DNA from 3 places in the Pseudomonas sp. BF-R-19 genome. Region 2 is predicted to be linked to each of the others. Evidence: predicted binding sites of a transcription regulator. Region 2 holds the regulator's gene; each other region holds the start of a gene.
The links. The regulator sigma-54, encoded in region 2, starts transcription at its own class of promoters, with help from an activator protein. The targets are predictions, from matches to a motif close to ANTGGCATNNANNTTGCTNT.
Positions count from the first base shown of each region.

Region 1: the regulator sigma-54 is predicted to act here: its motif matches at 1,758-1,777, upstream of flgB (flagellar basal body rod protein FlgB).
Region 3: the regulator sigma-54 is predicted to act here: its motif matches at 2,744-2,763, upstream of nirB (nitrite reductase large subunit NirB).

Region 1 covers NZ_JAHBDN010000059.1:247,347-251,626, forward strand. Annotated here, with positions in the region: gene flgE (flagellar hook protein FlgE) at 1-91, opposite strand, end outside; gene flgD (flagellar hook assembly protein FlgD) at 123-845, opposite strand; gene flgC (flagellar basal body rod protein FlgC) at 861-1,304, opposite strand; gene flgB (flagellar basal body rod protein FlgB) at 1,308-1,715, opposite strand; gene cheR (protein-glutamate O-methyltransferase CheR) at 2,083-2,910, opposite strand; gene KGB28_RS17345 (chemotaxis protein CheV) at 2,956-3,888, opposite strand; gene flgA (flagellar basal body P-ring formation chaperone FlgA) at 3,972-4,280, shown strand, end outside.
Region 2 covers NZ_JAHBDN010000081.1:91,589-95,868, forward strand. Annotated here, with positions in the region: gene lptC (LPS export ABC transporter periplasmic protein LptC) at 1-146, shown strand, start outside; gene lptA (lipopolysaccharide transport periplasmic protein LptA) at 133-681, shown strand; gene lptB (LPS export ABC transporter ATP-binding protein) at 681-1,406, shown strand; gene KGB28_RS23495 (RNA polymerase factor sigma-54) at 1,679-3,172, shown strand; gene hpf (ribosome hibernation-promoting factor, HPF/YfiA family) at 3,247-3,555, shown strand; gene ptsN (PTS IIA-like nitrogen regulatory protein PtsN) at 3,568-4,032, shown strand; gene rapZ (RNase adapter RapZ) at 4,035-4,280, shown strand, end outside.
Region 3 covers NZ_JAHBDN010000092.1:193,795-198,074, forward strand. Annotated here, with positions in the region: gene KGB28_RS26645 (acyltransferase family protein) at 1-331, opposite strand, end outside; partial or broken gene KGB28_RS26650 (hypothetical protein) at 650-913, opposite strand; gene KGB28_RS26655 (excalibur calcium-binding domain-containing protein) at 1,004-1,285, shown strand; gene KGB28_RS26660 (hypothetical protein) at 1,495-1,737, opposite strand; gene KGB28_RS26665 (hypothetical protein) at 1,847-2,188, opposite strand; gene KGB28_RS26670 (hypothetical protein) at 2,209-2,442, opposite strand; gene nirB (nitrite reductase large subunit NirB) at 2,798-4,280, shown strand, end outside.

The sequences.
Region 1 (4,280 bases), on a different contig from region 2:
CGGTGGTCGCGACGTTGGCGATGTTGTTGCCGGTCACGTCCAGTTGTTTATTGGCTGCATAGAGACCGCTAAGGCCGATATTGAAAGACATCATCCACTCCTTTGTGCCGTGTTAGTCGGCTCTACATACCAATGGTTTGTACTTTGGACAGGGCAACGCTGCCCAGCCCGGCCAGATTGAGCATCAACTCACCGCCGGTCTGGCTGATGGTCACGCTGTTGACGGTGGCGGGCAGGTTGGTGATCAACGCGACGGACTGGCCATCGATCGTGCTCGTGGCGCCGAAGGTGTAGGTGCCCGCAGGTACCGTCTCACCCGCATCGTTCTTGCCGTCCCAGATGAAGCTGGCGTTGCCGGCCTTCTGCGAACCGAGGTCGATGGTGCGCACGGTCTTGCCGTCGGCGTCGGTGATCTTCAGGGTGGCGGACGCCACCGAAGACGGAACCACCACCGTGCCGCTGAGGCTCTTGGTGGTATCGACCACGGCCTTGTCGCCCGGCGCGATGACCGAACGGCCCACCAGTGACGATGCCTGCAAGGCCTGGGACGAGTTGTAGTTGCTGGCCAGGCCGCTCACGGTGCTGTTGAGCGTGGTGATGCCTTCCAGGCTGCTGAACTGCGCCAACTGGGCCACGAACGCGCCATTGTCCTGGGGCTCCAGCGGGTTCTGGTTTTTCAGCTGGGTCACCAGCAACTGCAGGAATGCATCCTTGCCCAGGGCCTGGTTGCCCGTGGCGCTGCCGGTTGCCGACACGAGGCCGTCAGTCGTGGTGTTGGTCTTGATCGAGGAGTTGGCCAGGATGTCGTTGAGGCTCAAACCACTGGTGGAATCGGTAACACTCATCTGAGTCGCCCCTTATCACTGACCGAGGGTCAGGACCTTCTGCATCATGGTTTTGGCGGTGTTCATCATTTCGGCGTTGGTCTGGAACGAACGGCTCGCGGAAATCATGTCGGCCATTTCCTCCACCACGTTGACGTTCGGGTAGTAGACATAACCCTTGGCATCGGCCGCCGGATGGTTCGGCTCGTAGCGCGCTTCGAGGTTGCTCTGGTCTTCGACCACACCCAGCACCTGCACGCCTTGGCCGGCGGCATCCTGGCTCTGGAACAACGAGTCGCTGCCGCCGCTCTGGCCGCCCTGGAACATGGTGGCGAATACCGGGTGGCGCGCGCGGTAGGTCTGGTCGATGCTCGACGAGACCGTCTCGGCGTTGGCGATGTTCGAAGCGACGGTGTTCAGGCGCGTGGTCTGCGCACTCATGCCGCTACCGGCAATGTTGAAAACACTGGATAGAGACATGGCTTACTCTCCGCGCAGGGCTGACACCAGCCCTTTGAATTTGCTGTTGAGCAGGGTGAAGCTGGCCTGGAAGCCGATCGCGTTTTCCGCGTAGTTCGACTGTTCCAGCTGAGCGTCCACGGTGTTCTGGTCGATCGACGGTTGCATCGGCGTGCGATACAGCAACGACTCGTCGCCATTGCCCAGGCCTTCAGCTTCGATGTGACGGCTGTTGGTCATGTTCAAGGCGAAGGTGCCGCTTTTGGTTTTCTCGTTCTGCTCGGCGAGCACTTTCGAGAAGTCCAGGTCCCGAGCCTTGTAGTTCGGGGTATCGGCGTTGGTGATGTTGTTGGCCAGGACTTCGGCACGCTGGGCGCGGAAGCCCAGGGCTTGTTCGTGGATACCGAGCGCTTTATCGAAGCTGATGCTCATGTCGGGAAACCTTCGGGTGACCTGATTTTTCGTAGGATCAACTTAGCAAGCCCCATGCCAATTCAAAAAACCCCGGAAACCGGGGCTTTGCCGGCCATGGCAACGCGGCAATGCCAGAAAAGCGGCAACGGTTTTCCGCCGGATGCCGCTTTTCTGCCGCTTGATCCACTTTCGAGAACACCACCTAACAACTGTGGGAGCGGGCTTGCTCGCGAAAGCGGTGTGTCAGAAAAACAAGTACTGACTGACAAGACGCTTTCGCGAGCAAGCCCGCTCCCACAGGGGGATTTGTGGTGTGTGGGGGAGATATTGCGGACAAAAAAACGGGAGCCCCAGAGGACTCCCGTTTTTTGATGACACCAGCGAATCACTTCGCCTGGTAAATGATCCCCGGGCTGCACTGGACCATCTGGTAATGATCCGGCAAACCGTTCAACGCTTCGGAAGCACCGAGGAACAGGTAACCGCCCGGCTTCAACGTGCTGTGGATACGCAACAGGATGTCCTTCTTCACCTCGGCGGAGAAGTAGATCAACACGTTGCGGCAGAACACGATGTCGAACTTGCCGAGGCTCGCGTAGCTGTCCAGCAGGTTGAAGGAACGGAATTCCACCCGGCTCTTGATCGGCGCCTTGATCGCCCAGCGCCCCGGCCCTTTCGGGTCGAAATAACGCTGCAGGCGCTCGGGTGACAAACCGCGGCCGATGGCCAGGCTGTCGTACTCGCCGGTCTTGCAGTTGTTCAGCATGGTACCGGACAGGTCGGTGGCAACAATCTGCACGCCCATCCTCAAGTGGCCCAGGTTGACACGCTCGAACTCGTCGATGGACATCGACAGCGAATACGGCTCCTGGCCCGACGAGCACGCCGCCGACCAGATGCGCAGGCGCTGGCCGGGACTGGCCTTGATCGCCTCGGGCAGTACCTTGTTCTTCAAGACTTCAAACGGGTAGGTGTCACGAAACCACAGGGTTTCGTTGGTGGTCATGGCATCCACCACCTGCTCGCGCAAACCGCTGCGCGGCTGGGTCTGCATACGCTGAACTAGCTCCCCCAAAGACTTGATGCCTTGCTGTTCCATCAGTTTGTTGAGACGGCTGGAGACCAGGTACTGCTTGTTTTCACCGAGCAAAATGCCACAGGCTTTTTCCAGGAATACCCGGAACTGTTCGAAATCCAAATTACCCGTAGACAATGATGCCGCCTCTTAAATCGTGTTGACTGCCAGGGGTGCGAACCCCTAGCTGATATCTGCTGCTTTGATCCGGTCGACTACCCGGGATGCCAGGTCATCAGGACGGAACTTGGCCAGGAAGTCATCGGCACCGACCTTCTTGACCATCGCCTGATTGAATACCCCCGACAACGAAGTGTGCAGGATGATATGAAGCTTTTGCATGCGCGGGTCGTTGCGAATTTCCGCCGTCAGGGTGTACCCGTCCATCTCCGGCATCTCGATGTCGGAGATCATCATCAGGAACTCTTCTTCCGGCTTCCTGCCCTCGTCGACCAGTTTGCGCAGGTAGTCCAGCGCTTGCCGACCGTCATTCAACGCCACCACTTCGACGCCGACCGTTTGCAGGCAACGCGTGACCTGCTTGCGCGCCACCGATGAGTCGTCGACCGTCAGCACGCGCAACGAAAGCGCCTTGTGCTGGGTTTCGACATCCACCACGCCCACGGAAATCGCTTCCGGTGTCGGCGCCACTTCCGCCAGCACCTTCTCGACGTCGATGATTTCGACCAGCTGGTTATCGACCCGCGTCACCGCCGTCAGGTAGTGATCGCGCCCGGTGCCCTTGGGCGGCGGATGGATCTCCTCCCAGTTCATGTTGACGATGCGCTCCACCGAGCGGACCAGGAAACCCTGGGTCTTGGTGTTGTACTCCGTGATGATCACGAACGGATTGTGCTTGTCCTTCAACGCACCGGAGCCAGTCGCCATCGCCAGATCAAGGATCGGGATGGTCGCCCCCCGAATGTTCGCCACGCCGCACACGACAGGACTGGACTTGGGCATCAGCGTCAGTTTGGGGCATTGCAGCACCTCCCGAACCTTGAACACGTTGATCCCGTACAGTTGCTGGCCGTCGAGACGGAACAACAACAGCTCAAGGCGATTCTGCCCCACCAGTTGCGTGCGCTGGTTTACCGAATCCATTACACCCGCCATGCCCAGACTCCTACACCAACGCCAAGTGTTGTTGCGACGCGCCTTCATCACTAAACGGCACGGCGCTTGCTTTTTTAATCGTTATGAACACAGAACCGACATTTTTCCGACGCCTGATCACACCCTGCCAAAAATTGCTCGGCGTGCTGGCGGCTGTTTGCCTGTTCAACGCTGGCAGCCCTGCCCTTGCTGACGCGGTTACCTTGCCTGACATGCTTATCGGCGTCACTCAGGGCTTTCTTGAATTCACCGTAGAAGACTATCTGGCTACCAGCCAAACGGAAGGTCGCTACGAGATCCAGGTCAACCCGCTCGATCCGCGCATGCACATGCCCATGTGCGACAGGGAATTGACAGCAACGCTTGAGAGTCCCAAGCCATTGGGACGGGTT
Region 2 (4,280 bases):
CGCAGCAGCAATATGCGCAGACCGAGCAAGACGTTAGAATCGACGGCGCTGGCGGTGTATCGACTGGCAAGGGAATGAAGGCGTATTTGAAAGAAAGCAGGATACACCTGCTATCGAACGTAAGAGGACAGTATGAGGCTCGTTAAAACCCTCCCGATTTTGCTCAGTCTGGGCGCAGCACTGGGAAGCGTGAGCGCCTGGGCTCTGCCGGAAGATCAACAGCAGCCTATCCGCATTCAGGCCGACGATGCCCAACTGGACGACAAGCAAGGTATTGCTACCTATAAGGGTGACGTGATCATCACTCAAGGCTCGATGAAGGTGACAGGCAACACCGTTACCATTACCCGCACCCCGGCTGGCGACATCGACGTAGTGACCTCGGTGGGCAACCTGGCGTACTTCGAGCAATTGCAAACAGCTGGCGATACCAAGCCTGTTCAGGGCTGGGGCGTGACGATCCAGTATCACGCCGCGCAAAATCGCGTCGTACTGATCGACAAGGCCAAAGTTGTCGACAAGGACAACAACGTCACCCAAGGCGAGAAAATTGTCTACGACACGGACAAGAAGCTCGCCAGCGCCGGTCGCGCCACAGGCAGCAAGGTCACCGAGGCGCGCCCGCGTATCGACATGGTGATCCAGCCGAAGAAGAAAACCGACGAGAAAAAGGCCCAGTAATGGCAACTCTGAAAGCTCAGCATCTGGCCAAGAGCTACAAGAGCCGCCAGGTCGTGCGCGACGTCAGCCTGTCCATCGACAGCGGTCAGATTGTCGGCCTGCTTGGCCCGAACGGCGCCGGCAAGACCACCTGCTTCTACATGATTGTCGGCCTGGTACAGGCCGACCAGGGCCGCGTCCTGATCGATGACCTGGACGTCAGCCACCAGCCGATGCATGGCCGCGCAAAGGCCGGTATCGGCTACTTGCCGCAGGAAGCATCGATCTTTCGCAAACTGTCGGTGGCCGACAACATCATGGCCATCCTCGAGACCCGCAAGGAACTCGACAAGGCCGGTCGTCGCAAAGAGCTGGAAAGCCTGCTGCAGGAATTTCACATCAGCCACATCCGCGACAACCTCGGCATGAGCCTGTCCGGTGGTGAGCGCCGTCGTGTGGAGATCGCCCGCGCCCTGGCCACCAACCCGAAATTCATCCTCCTCGACGAACCCTTCGCCGGCGTGGACCCGATTTCGGTCGGCGACATCAAGCAGATCATTCACCACCTCAAGGCCAAAGGCATTGGCGTGCTGATCACGGACCACAACGTTCGTGAAACCCTGGATATCTGTGAAACCGCCTATATCGTCAATGACGGTCAACTGATCGCTGAAGGCGACGCTGAAACCATCCTGGCCAACGACCTGGTGAAGGAAGTGTACCTGGGCCACGAATTCCGCCTGTAAGACACCGAGATGCCAGAGCAGTCGACGAGCGCTTGTCTCGATAAAAAATCAACTCTTTTTTATTGTTACAGCGCTCCAGGCAAACCCGACGCTTCAAAGATGTTCAGGAGCCAGCCGGAGCAACCTGTCAACAAAACTTTGCAGCTTTTATTGTTACAGCGCTCTAGGCAAACCCTTCAGTTTCAGGCATATAATTTGCTTATGTTTGGCGCCCCGGCGCCCTGTAGTGGATGGCGCATGTGCGCCGGCGAATAAGGTGTTAAGCCCCTGCCATGAAACCATCGCTAGTCTTGAGAATGGGCCAGCAGCTGACGATGACACCGCAGCTGCAACAGGCCATCCGCCTGCTCCAATTGTCGACCCTGGACCTGCAACAGGAAATCCAGGAGGCCCTGGAGTCCAATCCGATGCTCGAACGCCAGGAAGAAGGCGACGACTTCGATAATTCCGACCCCTTGGCCGACAACGCCGAACAAAAGCCCAACACTGACACCCAGGAACCCTCCTACCAGGAAAGCGCCCCGACGGTTGATAACCTCGATGAAGGCGACTGGAACGAGCGCATCCCTAACGAACTCCCCGTCGACACCGCGTGGGAGGACGTTTACCAGACCAGCGCCAGCAGCCTGCCCAGCAATGACGACGACGAGTGGGACTTCACCACCCGCACCTCGGCCGGCGAAAGCCTGCAGAGCCACTTGCTATGGCAACTGAACCTGGCCCCGATGTCCGACACCGATCGCCTGATTGCCGTGACCCTGATCGACTGCATCAACAATCAGGGTTACCTGGACGAAACCCTCGAGGAAATCCTCGAAGCCTTCGACCCGGAACTGGACATCGAACTGGACGAAATCGAAGCCGTCCTGCACCGCATCCAGCAGTTCGAGCCCGCCGGCATCGGCGCCCGCAACCTGGGTGAATGCCTGTTGCTGCAATTGCGTCAGTTGCCTGCCAAGACACCTTGGCTGACCGAGGCCAAGCGCCTGGTCACCGATTACATCGATCTGCTTGGCAGCCGCGACTACAGCCAGTTGATGCGCCGCATGAAGCTCAAGGAAGATGAACTGCGCCAGGTCATCGAACTGGTCCAGAGCCTCAACCCACGCCCGGGCTCGCAGATCGAGTCCGCCGAAGCCGAGTACGTCGTTCCTGACGTTATCGTGCGCAAGGACAACGAGCGCTGGCTGGTGGAGCTCAATCAGGAGTCGGTGCCACGTCTGCGGGTCAACGCCCAGTACGCCGGTTTCGTCCGCCGCGCCGACACCAGCGCCGACAACACTTTCATGCGCAACCAGTTGCAGGAGGCCCGCTGGTTCATCAAGAGCCTGCAAAGCCGCAATGAAACCCTGATGAAGGTTGCCACCCAGATCGTCGAGCATCAACGCGGCTTTCTGGAGTACGGCGACGAAGCCATGAAGCCGCTGGTCCTGCATGACATCGCCGAAGCGGTCGGCATGCATGAATCGACGATTTCACGGGTGACCACCCAGAAGTTCATGCACACCCCCCGGGGCATTTATGAACTGAAGTACTTTTTCTCCAGTCACGTAAGCACCTCCGAAGGCGGCGAATGCTCGTCCACGGCGATCCGGGCGATCATCAAAAAACTGGTTGCCGCGGAAAATCAGAAAAAGCCGTTGAGTGACAGCAAGATCGCTGGTTTACTGGAGGCACAAGGCATTCAGGTGGCTCGCCGCACCGTCGCCAAGTACCGCGAATCCCTCGGGATCGCGCCTTCGAGCGAACGCAAGCGGTTGATGTAGAGCCACGCCACAGCGTTCCAGTGGTAGATCATCTGATCTACCGCTTTATGCACTGGCAACGAAGGAGAAGCTGTATGCAAGTCAACATCAGTGGACACCAACTGGAAGTGACCGAACCTCTTCGCACCTACATCGGCGAAAAACTCGAACGATTGGAGCGACATTTCGACAAGATCACTAATGTGCAGGTCACGATGACCGTCGAAAAACTGAAGCAGAAAATCGAAGCCACGCTGCATATTCCCGGGAATGAAGTGGTCGCAAACGCGGAACATACCGATATGTACGCCGCGATCGACGCACTCACCGACAAGCTGGATAAACAACTCAAAAAGCATAAGGAAAAGACCCAGAGCCTCCTCCAGGGCGCAACCGGTCGTTAACACTCCCTACCCATGATCCGACTTGAAAGTATCCTGACCCCCGGCCGTTCCCTGGTGAACGTGCCGGGAGGCAGTAAAAAGAAAGCCCTCGAACAAATTGCCAATCTGATCGCCCGCGAAGTGCCGGCCCTGGAGATGCAAGATGTCTTCGAGGCACTGATTGCCCGTGAAAAACTCGGCTCCACCGGGTTTGGCAATGGCATCGCCATTCCACATTGCCGTCTCAAGGGCTGTGTTTCGCCCATCAGTGCATTGATGCACCTGGACGCCCCTATCGATTTCGACGCCATCGATGGTGCGCCGGTTGACCTGCTGTTCGTGCTGCTGGTCCCGGAAGCCGCCACCGATGCGCACCTTGAGCTGCTGCGACAGATCGCCAGCATGCTCGACCGCAAGGAAGTTCGCGAAAAGCTGCGTAGTGCTGCAAGCAACGAAGCCCTGTATCAGGTTGTCCTGGACGAGCAAAACGGTCAGTAATCATGCGCTTGATCATCGTCAGTGGCCGTTCCGGCTCAGGTAAAAGTACCGCCCTCAACGTTCTTGAGGACAACGGCTACTACTGTATCGACAACCTGCCTGCCGGCCTGCTGCCGGAGCTGGCCGAACGCGCCTTGGTTCATACCGAGCTGTTACAGCCGCTGGTCGCCGTTTCCATTGACGCCCGCAACCTGCCCAGCCACCTGTCACGCTTCCCCGACCTGCTCGAGGAAGTCCGTGCCCGCCAC
Region 3 (4,280 bases), on a different contig from region 2:
GGAACAGTGTCACCCAGCCGAACGCATAGCTGGCGATCATCACCGTAAGCAAGGCCGGGAATATGCGGTTGACGCGCCGAACGTAGAAATCCGGAATGCTGAACTTCCCGCGTGCCAGGCCTTCGAGCAGGATCGTGGTGATCAGATACCCGGAAATCACGAAGAAAATATCTACGCCGATGAAGCCGCCAGTCACCCATTCCGGGAAGGCGTGAAAGCCGACCACGGACAGGACGGCGATTGCGCGCAGGCCATCAATGTCCGGCCGGTATTTCGTACTGTGGGTGTTTAGGGTTAATAGCGTGCTGGTCGGTTCGGCGAGAGACGTCATTGTCGATTGTGTTCCATGCTTAATATTGGGCCTGTTTCTGGCACGTGCGTATCATACGCGGTACAAAGCGGTTACATAAGCTCTACAATTTATAGGGGGACGGTCGGCAGAACGCCGGGGATGGGCCAATAAGGCGTGCGTGACTTTTGCGTGACTTTCCCACGCACTTGTAAGCTCTTGTAGGCATTCGATTGCAGCGAGCGCCAGTAAAAACGGCCATTACAAAGGGGCTTGCATGGGGCCTGCGTGCATGGGGTGCTAGGGGTCGAGTGTTCGAATCACTCCGTCCCGCCATATTTCGTAAGGGGGATCAAGCACTTAGCGGCTTGATCCCCTTTCTCGTTTCAGGCTTGCGCAAAAATACCCGGTGATTTCGCTGATATTCAGGTCCGAAATCGCCTCTGACCAGATGATTTCCTCGTGGTCTCGTTGGTAGTTTTTGGTCATGCCTTCGCTCGCATGCCCCGCGATTTTCTGCCCATCTTTTCCGGCTTTCTCGTACAAAGGCAGCGACAGCGCTCGCACTTCGCGAAAGCCTGGCATCTCTTCTTCCTTCCAACCTGCGTAGCAGTTGGCCGCCTCCCACCGGCAGGCTGTATGTGGATTAGTGAGTTACGCTGGAAAGCAGGCAACGTGAGAACACAAACGGTCTCTCATCATGGATGGATCAAGATGAAACTGATTTTGATTGTGCTTGTTGTTGGTCTGTTGGCTTGGAAGCTTTCCCCTGAATTACAGTCCTGGGCTGAGGCTCGGCTATCGAGTCCCCAAGTCACCGCTACGGTCGTGACTGCGCCGAAGCCTGTCTCGGCTCCAGTCAAATGCGATGGGCGCAAATATTGCTCGCAGATGACCTCGTGCGCAGAGGCTAAAAACTTTCTGCAAAATTGCCCAGGAATGGAAATGGACGGCGACTACGACGGGATACCTTGTGAGAAGCAGTGGTGCCGGTGACTATTCGCCGTTCGCCGGCAAGCTAGTAGGTGGACTGTGGAATTCTGATGGAGGGCGTAAGGCACGTTTGAAGGTGACCTAGGTTTTATTGGTTCGCCTCGCCAGTTGCGTTACACACACTCTCCCCAGAGGTGACTGTTGGTATGAAGAGGTTCGGGGGAACGCGGCGCCCATCGGACGACAGTTGCCACCATGGCGATGCTGAGGGCTCAGTCTTCGGGATCTTCCTCTTCTTCAGGCTCACACCTGGCAATCAGTTCGGCAATGGTTTCAGCTATGAAGTCCGCATTTGCGGTGATCACGGCCAGATGATCCTCAATACTTACGGACACTTCCGTGGCTCCGCGTTGTTTGATCCAGATGCCTATTTCTTCGATGGCGCAACCCAAGGCCATGATGTTCTGATTGAGTCGGCTGAGTAGGGCGGGGGTAGGATCGTCTGGTAGGGGCATGGCCGCTTCTCCTGTGTCTAAGAAAAGCGTAGCAGGTAGCAAAAAGCCCGGCGCTGGGCCGGGCACCCGCCACCTCTGCATGGTCCCTGGTGGCGGCGGTTGCGATGGTCTATGCCTGAATTCCGATCTCACCCTGTGCAGCCTGTAACGCTCGCTCCTCGGTCAGCGGCGTTAAAATTGGCTGCGCGTTGCTGGCGTGCAAGTAAAGAAAGTAGCGCCCGGAATTGTCTAGCAATACCCGGTACAGTTCTGATGGCCGAAAGTTGTTACCGATATAAATACTTTCCTTGAGAATCTCGAAAGACTTGATCCCATGCTCTCGCATTGTAGTTTCAAAGGCTTCGTAAAGACTTTCTCTGCGGCGTCGATTGTTTCGAGCATTCAGCTTGAAAAAAACCACCATCAGCACGGCATAGCTGATAAGGAGTATCACAAGGGCGCTAGTGCGCATGTGTGGAGCTCCATGTCCTCTCAATCGTTCTTCATCTCAGTGTAGGCGCGTTCCTGGTGTTTATCGCCGAATGGCAAGTGTCGCGACATTGGAGTCAGCATGACGAACGCAACCCGCTTGCGCCACGCGCTCGGCATCACCGATGTACATGCACTTTTATAAAGCGCCATGCGTAACAACGCACCAGTCGGAAGCGCCGCAAAGCGTTTTCGCCTGCGGTCGCTCCAGCGTCTCGAATGGTTGCCCTTGACCATTCACCTTCCCTGGAAGTCGGCTCACACTTACCGAAACGCGCCTGGACGGCAGTCGCCGTGACAATCCCCCCTGGCTCAAGAGTCAGTGTTTCCAGATAGTTGAAGTCTCTCTGTGGCTGACTGGCACAAAGGCTGCAAGGCTGTCATCAGGTCCACCTGGAGAGCATTCGTGTGGACAGCCCCCTCGGTCAACGACGATCGATTGGCCGGACAGGTCGTGGGCAGCATCGGTGGATCAGGCATAGACGTCTGGTTTCAACACCGCAAAAGAACAGGCAAAGACGCCTGGAACCGAAAGGTTTCAGGCGTTTTTTTTGCTTTTAAAACCGTGATTGGCTGGGGCTGGGTGCTTTCTATGAATTCCAATGTTGCCACGTTGAACAAGATGCAAACGCTGATCGTGATCGGTAATGGCATGGTCGGACATCATTGTGTCGAACAGCTGATCGAGCGGGGAGCGCTTGACCATTACCGGCTGCACGTCTTCAGTGAGGAGCCGATGCGCGCCTATGACCGTGTGCACCTTTCCGAGTACTTCTCCGGTCGTGATGCCGAGTCGCTGGCGCTGTCCGATGCGTCGCTTTACCAGACGCCCGGCGTTACGCTGCATCTGGGTGTGCCGGTATTGGAAATCGACCGTGTCCGTCGCCAGGTGGTCACTTCGCAAGGTTGCGTCACGTATGACAAATTGGTTCTGGCCACCGGTTCTTATCCGTTTGTTCCGCCAATCGAAGGCGCCGAAGGTCAGTCGCGCCTGGTCTATCGCACCCTGGAAGACCTCGATGCCATTCGGGCTGCGGCGACCAATGCCCGGCGCGGCGTGGTGGTTGGTGGTGGCTTGCTGGGTCTGGAGGCCGCGAACGCGTTGAAGAGCCTGGGCCTTGAAGCCCACGTGGTGGAATTCGCGCCGCGCTTGATGCCGGTACAACTCGATGACCTCGGTGGCCAGGCGCTCAAGGCGCAGATCGAACGATTGGGCGTCGGTGTACACCTGTCCCGCGCCACTCAATCGATCAGCGCGGGCGAGCAGTACCGCTATCGCATGAACTTCGCCAATGACGAATTCCTCGAAACCGACCTGATCGTGTTTTCCGCCGGTATCCGCGCTCAAGACGCGCTGGCTCGTCAATGCGCGCTGGAGATCGGTCCGCGCGGTGGCGTGGTGATCGACGACACGTGCCTGAGTTGCGACCCGAACATCTACGCCATCGGTGAATGCGCTTCATGGAACGGCAGCCTGTTCGGCCTGGTCGCGCCGGGCTACCAGATGGCACGCAGCGTCGCGGCCCGTCTGTGCAACGAAGTCGCCGAGCCGTTCACCGGTGCCGACATGTCGACCAAGCTCAAGCTGCTGGGGGTGGATGTCGGCTCCATCGGCGACGCCCACGGCAACACCCCGGGCGCGCGCAGCTATCAATTCATCGACGAAACCAGCGCCAGCTATCGGCGCCTGGTGGTGGATGCAAGTGGCAAGCACGTCCTCGGTGCAGTGCTGGTGGGTGACAACAGCTATTACGACACCTTGCTGCAATACATGCAGAACGGCATCGCCTTGCCGGCAGAACCCGCCAGCCTGATTCTGCCGTCCTCCGAAGGCGCGCCGACCCTGGGCCCGGGTGCGCTGCCCGAGTCGGCCACGGTGTGCTCATGTCATAACGTCACCAAGGGCTCCATTTGTTCGGCCATCGACGGCGGCTGCACCGACCTGGGCCAACTCAAGTCGCAGACCAAGGCCTGCACCGGCTGCGGCGGTTGCGCGGGCCTGCTCAAGCAAGTCTTCGAGCATGAGTTGATTGCCCGTGGCGTCAGTGTCGATAAAAGCCTGTGCGAACACTTCG